Linked DNA regions of Gloeobacter violaceus PCC 7421. The protein of the gene in region 2 interacts with the protein of the main gene of each other region in a pairwise test. Links are inferred from orthologs where the notes say so. Each region holds a gene or a part of one and is shown on either strand. Other genes may lie near its edges.

Evidence for each region.
Region 1: the proteins of ligA (region 2) and leuS interact in binary tests that used the Escherichia coli proteins (3 or more experiments, as listed by UniProt). The link is inferred for Gloeobacter violaceus PCC 7421 from one-to-one orthologs.

What each region holds. Positions count from the first base shown.
Region 1 is NC_005125.1:4,276,537-4,280,008, forward strand. What follows is about bases 122-3,279. They hold leuS (leucine--tRNA ligase), read right to left. Parts: upstream 2,894-3,279; coding sequence 350-2,893; downstream 122-349. Other genes in these bases: GLL_RS21020 (Uma2 family endonuclease), read right to left, coding at 122-329; GLL_RS21030 (cytochrome b/b6 domain-containing protein), read left to right, coding at 3,249-3,279. Outside these bases: more of GLL_RS21020, read right to left, coding at 1-121; more of GLL_RS21030, read left to right, coding at 3,280-3,472.
Region 2 is NC_005125.1:775,074-778,321, reverse strand. What follows is about bases 7-2,940. They hold ligA (NAD-dependent DNA ligase LigA), read right to left. Parts: upstream 2,510-2,940; coding sequence 503-2,509; downstream 7-502. Other genes in these bases: GLL_RS03785 (Uma2 family endonuclease), read left to right, coding at 2,684-2,940; GLL_RS03795 (DUF1361 domain-containing protein), read right to left, coding at 7-415. Also shown: more of GLL_RS03795, read right to left, coding at 1-6; more of GLL_RS03785, read left to right, coding at 2,941-3,248. UniProt on the Escherichia coli protein: DNA ligase that catalyzes the formation of phosphodiester linkages between 5'-phosphoryl and 3'-hydroxyl groups in double-stranded DNA using NAD as a coenzyme and as the energy source for the reaction.

The DNA.
Region 1 (3,472 bases), 3.5 Mb from region 2 along the record:
TCGGTGCTCGATTTGACCTCTACCACCAGATCCGGTACCACCGGCGCGTAGGTGCGAGGCACACGTCTGAGCCGCTCCCGCGAGACGAAGGACACATCTGGGGCCGTTAGATCGCCGTTGGGAGGGCGAAAGCCGGAATTGGAGTCGAAAACAAAGCCCAGTTTGCGGGGCCGCACCCAGTTGCGCAACTGCGCCGAGAATTCGACACCGATGAGTCCCGAGGTCGCGTCCGCAGGGCTCATAATCGTAATCGCCCCGTCGCGCAATTCAATTTTGTGGTCCGGGTAAAGGCTCTGGAGCTTTTCGACATCTGCAACAGTCATCGTCATCGGCCTGCTTCCTGCAAAGATTAGCCCACCACCAGATTGATCAGCCGTCCCGGCACGACGATCACCTTCTTGATCGCCTTGCCGTCGGTGTGGCGGCGCACCGCTTCGCTTGCCAGGGCAAGTTCCTGCAATTCACCCTCGCTGGCGGCAGCGGGTACCTGAATATCGTCGCGCTTCTTGCCGTTCACCTGGATCACCAGGACGATCGTCTCTTCGACCAGGGCGGATTCGTCGAGGGCGGGCCAGTCCGAAGTGTGAATATCCCCCGCTTCACCCAGAGCCTGCCACAGCTCGGCGCCGATGTGGGGCGCAAAAGGAGCCAGCAGCTTCACGATCACGTAGACGCCTTCTTTGTAGGCGGGCGATTGGCCGCTCGGGTAGTCGGCCATGGCGTTGTTGAGCTTCATCAACGCGGCGATGGCGGTGTTGAACTTGTACTGTTCGATGTCGCCTCCCACTTGCTGAATAGCCCGGTGCACCTCCCGGCGCAAATCGCGCTCCTGGGCTTCGCCGACGGGTCTATCCGGCTTCTCGCCGCTCACAAACTCGTACACCGTCCGCCACACCCGGCCCAAAAAACTGTACTGGCCGCGCACATCGGCGTCGGACCACTCCAATTCTTTCTCCGGGGGTGCCTTGAAAAGCACGAACAAGCGGGCGGTGTCGGCCCCGTACTCGGAGCGCACCGTGAGCGGGTCGATGCCGTTGTACTTGGACTTGGACATCTTCTCCATCGCGCACACCAGGGGCGTGCCATCCGGCCGGGCAAAAAATGCGCCGCCGCGCTCCTCCACCTGGTCGGGCGGATAGTACTTTTTGGTGGCCGGGTCCACGAAGGCATTGCTCAGCACCATGCCCTGGGTGAGCAGGCGCTTGAACGGCTCGTCGAAACTCAGCAATCCCCGATCGCGCAGAACTTTGGTGAAAAACCGCGAATAGAGCAGGTGCAAAATCGCGTGCTCGATGCCGCCCACGTACTGGTCCACCGGCAGCCAGTAGTCCACCGCCTCGCGCGAAAAGGGCTCGGCCCCGTTACGGGCGTCGGCAAAGCGCAAAAAATACCACGACGAATCGATAAACGTGTCCATCGTGTCGGTCTCGCGCCGCGCCGGGGCGCCGCACTGCGGGCAATCGACACAGATCCAGCCTTCGAGCTTGGCCAGGGGCGAGGGGCCGCGACCACTAAATTCGACATCTCCGGGCAATGCGACCGGCAATTGCTCGTCAGGGACCGGCACCACACCGCACTCGGGGCAGTAGACCATCGGAATCGGGCAGCCCCAGTAGCGCTGGCGCGAGATGAGCCAGTCGCGCAGCCGGTACTGCACGCGGCCTTTGCCCCAGCCCTGCTGCTCGGCGTATTCGACGATCTTGAGCTTGCCTGTGGGTGAATCGAGGCCGTTGAAGGGACCGGAATTTACCAGCACGCCCACCTCCGTGTAAGCCGCCCGCAGCGGTTCTGTGAGCGAGCCGTCCGGGGCCTGCACGACCAGGCGGATGGGAAGTTCGTATTGGCTTGCAAAGACAAAGTCGCGCTCGTCGTGGCCGGGCACGCCCATCACCGCACCGGTGCCGTACTCAAAGAGCACATAATCGGCGATCCAGACCGGCACCGCCTGGCCGGTAAACGGATTGAGGGCCACAGCCCCGGTAGACACCCCCTGCTTGGGCCGGTCTTCGCTCACCCGCTCGATTTCACTCTCGCTCTGGACCTGGGCCACAAAAGCCCGCACCGCCTCGCGCCGCTCGGGTGCCGTGATGCGCTCCACCAGCGGGTGCTCCGGGGCGAGCACCAGATAGGTGACGCCGTAGACCGTATCCGGCCGGGTGGTGAACACGCGAATCCCCTCGGGCTCCCCGTTAATCGGAAAACACAGTTCTGCTCCCACCGACTTGCCGATCCAGTTTTCCTGCATGACCCGCACCCGCTCGGGCCAATCCCCGAGCGTACCCAGCGCCTGCAGCAACTCCTCGGCGTAGTCGGTGATCTTCAGATACCACTGCTCCAACGGCCGCTTCTCTACCAGTGCTCCCGAGCGCCAGGAGCGGCCCTCCGCATCGACCTGCTCGTTGGCGAGCACCGTCTGATCGACCGGATCCCAGTTGACGACGCCCGCTTTGCGGTAGGCGAGTCCTGCCTTCCAGAATTCAAGAAACAATTTCTGGGTCCAGCGGTAGTACGCAGGTGAACAGGTGGCCACTTCCCGCTCCCAGGCGTAGGCAAAGCCCAGGCGCTTGAGTTGCTCACGCATCTGGGCGATGTTTTGCTCGGTCCACTGGGCCGGGTGGATGCCCCGGTCGATGGCGGCATTTTCGGCGGGCAGCCCAAAGGCGTCCCAACCGATCGGGTGCAGCACGTTGAAGCCGCGCATGCGCTTGTAGCGGCTGATCACATCGGTAATCGAGTAGTTGCGCACATGGCCCATGTGCAGCGCGCCGGAGGGATACGGAAACATCGAGAGCGCATAAAATTTGGGCCGCCCATCCATTGCAAGGTGCGGCGCCTCCTCCCACTGCTTTTGCCGGCGCGGTTCGATTGCGTGGGGGTTGTAGCGCGTTTCCATGGGTGCTTTGTGCCTCGATGCTGCCATTTTTCCCATTATCATCCTCCAGCGCGTCCAGCTACTTAATGCAATTCTCAAGCCTGCCTTGAACTTTGCCCGAGCGGTCCCTGCCTAAAGTGCTGATTGTGATTTCGCCGCTTTGAAAAAAGCTGCGGAATGTGATTATTTGTCTATATGCGCTCATTTTCTCGCCTGGGTGGCGTGGAGCTGCCGAACTTTCGGGAGGGAGATGCCCTCCATTTTATCAAGGCGAAGGACAGTCTATGCAATTTGCATTAGGTACATTCGTCAGCGGCTGATAGACTGTAACGAGTAAGAAAGCCTCCAGTCATTCAGATTACTTGCCTCGATACTCATGAAACAATTGCAACCCTATCAGCCGCTGCTTTTGCGCATTCTTCACGCATTAACCGGCTTCTTTGTCGTGGGAGCGATTATAACTGCTTTCTGGACCTACGACACCTACGACGGCAGGTGGGGAAGGGTGCCGCTGCCCAGGTTCGAGGAGATAGAAGGCATCCATGGCACCTTTGGACTGATCGGCTTGCTCATCTTCCCGGCCTTTGCCCTCTACGCATT
Region 2 (3,248 bases):
CACTGAGGGCGTGGATGGCCAGTTCAACCGGCAGAATGAACCGGGCCAAACCCTGCCGCCGCAGGTAGCGGCCCATCAGGACCAGCGACAGTACATAAGCTTCAAATCCCCCCAGGATAAATAACAAGTACTGGGGAATGAGCGCCAAAGTGATCACCCACGCGGAGTAACCTCGGCCGCGGATCTGCTCGATAAGGTGAATGACGTCGGTAAGAACATAGGGGGCGTTGGGCAAAAAGGCGAGCCAGACCGCCGCCACCCCCCACCATAGCGGTGAGCGCCGCCGCTTCGGATCGAACAGCCAGAAACTCAACGCCAGGGGCACCAGCGCCAGAAAGAGGTTCCATCCCATCCAGCGCAGGTTTCTGCTGAGGGCGGCCAGGGCTTCTGCGGCCCAGTAAAGCAATTGCTTCATGTCGATTGTGGAGCCGGAACGGGAGGCACGCTCGGCATCTTCTCAGCATACCGACAGCGGGCGGTTCCCAGACGTCGTCAACTAGGATCACGGCATCTCACGCGTCTCGATGAGCGCCCGCAATTGCTCCTCATCCAGGACGGCCACCTTCAGATCCTGGGCACGGGCGAGTTTGGAGCCGGCTTTTTCACCCGCCACCACGTAGCTGGTACGGCTGCTCACCGAACTGGTCACCTTGCCGCCGTGGCTCTCGATGAGGGCGGTGCACTCCTCGCGCGACAGCGTCGGCAGCGTACCGGTGATCACGAAGGTGAGCCCCGCCAGGGCACTGCTCTGGGCGGCCCGCCCGCCGCCGGCCAGCTGTAGACCGTGGGCTTTGAGCCGTTCGAGCAGTGCGCGGTTTTCTGCTTGCGCGAACCACTCGACCACCGAGCGGGCCAACTCCTCTCCAAAGCCGTAGAGCGAAGCGATAGCAGCCAGGTCGGCTCGGGCGAGAGCATCGGCGCTTGCGAAAGCGCGGGCCAACTCCACCGAGACGCTCGCACCGATGTGGCGCAGCCCCAGGCCATAGAGCACCCGGCTCCAGGGCTGGCGGTGCGAGCGGTCCAGTTGCTCGACAATCTTGGCGGCCGAACGGGCGCCCAGACGCTCCAGGCCCGCCAGTTGCTCTGCGCTCAGTTCGTACAGATCCGCCACCGTATGGACCAGGCCGAGGCTTACCAGCCTGGCGATGAGCTTGTCGCCGATGCCGTCGATTTCGAGGGCCGCGCACCAGTGGCCGAGCTTCCCCCGGATGAGCGCCGGGCACCGGGGGTTTGGACAGCGCACCGCCGCCTCGCCCGGGGCGCGCACTACCGCCGTGCCGCACTCCGGACAGGTCTGGGGAAAAACGTAGGGCACGGCTTCGGGCGGGCGCAATTCGCCGATCACCCGTACCACCTCCGGGATAATCTCGCCCGCCTTGCGAATAATTACGGTGTCTCCGACCCGCACATCGAGAGACTCGATACGATCCTGGTTGTGCAAGGTCGCCCGGCTGACCGTCGTCCCTGCCACCGCCACCGGCTGCAGTTCGGCCACCGGCGTGAGCGCCCCGGTGCGCCCGACCTGGACGGCAATCGCTTCGACGACGGTGCTTTTTTCTTCGGCAGGGTACTTGAAGGCAATCGCCCAGCGCGGAAATTTGCTGGTGAAACCCACCTCCCGCTGATGGTCAAAGGCATTGACTTTGACCACCACGCCGTCGGTGTCGTAGGGCAACTCGTGGCGGTGGTTCTCCCAGTGCTCACAAAACGTCCGCACCTCGGCCAGATCCCGGCACAGACTGCGGTGGGGGTTGACCCGAAAGCCGTGGCTTTCGAGTTCTGCGAGCGCTTCCCACTGGCTTTCGGCGCGGCCGTAGTGGGCGGTGTAGGCAAAAAAGCCCAGGCGGCGCGAGGCCACCACCCGCGAATCGAGTTGTCTGAGGGTGCCGGCGCAGGCGTTTCGCGGGTTGGCGAACAGTTTTTCACCGGCCGCCTGGCGCTCCTGGTTGATGCGCTCAAATTCGTCGCGGGGTATGAACGCCTCGCCGCGCACCTCCAGCACCGCCGGTACCTCGCCCCCCAGCAGCTTGAGAGGAATCGCCCGGATCGTGCGCAGGTTCTGGGTAATTTCTTCACCCTCGACGCCGTCGCCGCGGGTGGCGCCGCGCACCAGCACTCCGTCCTCGTAACTCAAGGCAGTGGCAGATCCGTCGATTTTCAGTTCGCAGATAAACTCCAGACCCGGGCCGATTGCACGCAGCAGCCTTTCGCCCCATTTTTCGAGTTCCGCCTGGCTGAAGGCGTTCTCGAGGGAGAACATCGGCACCCGGTGGGTGACACTCACAAAGGCCGAGGCGGGGCGCTCCCCGACGCGCCGGGTGGGTGAATCGGGGCTGACAAGCTCCGGATAACGGCTTTCGAGGTCGACCAGTTCGCGGTAGTGCTGGTCGTAGATGGCGTCGCTCACCTCGGGAGCATCCAGCACATAATAGGCGTAGCCCCACCGGTGCAAAAGCGCGCGCAACGTCCGGGTGTGCTCCTCGATCTCGGGGGGGACGGTTGTGGACATCAGGTTACCTCGCGCGGGCCTTTCCAGATTTTACGCGCCCGGGGTTGTGGGGAGCCTTCCCCGGATGTCGCGCTTAGAGATATCTTTTCGGTGTGCCTGGGAATGCTTTGGTTGGGAAGCATCGACCCCGAAGCGGGAATCGGTAAGATCAAAAGCATCGAGAGGCGAATTGTTATGCCCGAATTCACCACCACAGATCTTTCTCGTCCTACTGACTTTCCAGCGGAGATCGCCCTTCCTCCCGCCGATTTATGGAGCGACGAGCCTCCCATGGAAAGCGACCGGCACCGCAAGCAGATGGATCTGCTCATTCGCTCGCTCGAATCCGGGTGGCAGTCCCGGCAGGATTTTTATGCCACCGGCAATCTGACGATTTACTTCAGCCCACACCAGAGCAAATCGGAGGATTTTCGCGGTCCCGACTTTTTTGTGGTGCTGGGCACCGAGCGCCGGGACCGCCGAAGCTGGATTGTCTGGCACGAGGACGGCAAATACCCCAATGTGATCGTCGAGTTGCTGTCCGCTTCGACCGCCGCCGTTGATCGCGGTCTCAAAAAGCAGATCTACCAGGACACTTTTCGCACGCCCGATTATTTCTGGTTCGACCCGGAGGGCACTGAATTTCGAGGTTTTCATCTTGTCGACGGCCGGTATGAGGAACTTTCCCCCGACGAGCGCGGCCGGTTGTGGAGTCGGCAATTGGAGTTGTACCTGGGTGTCTATGAAGGTTGGCTACGCT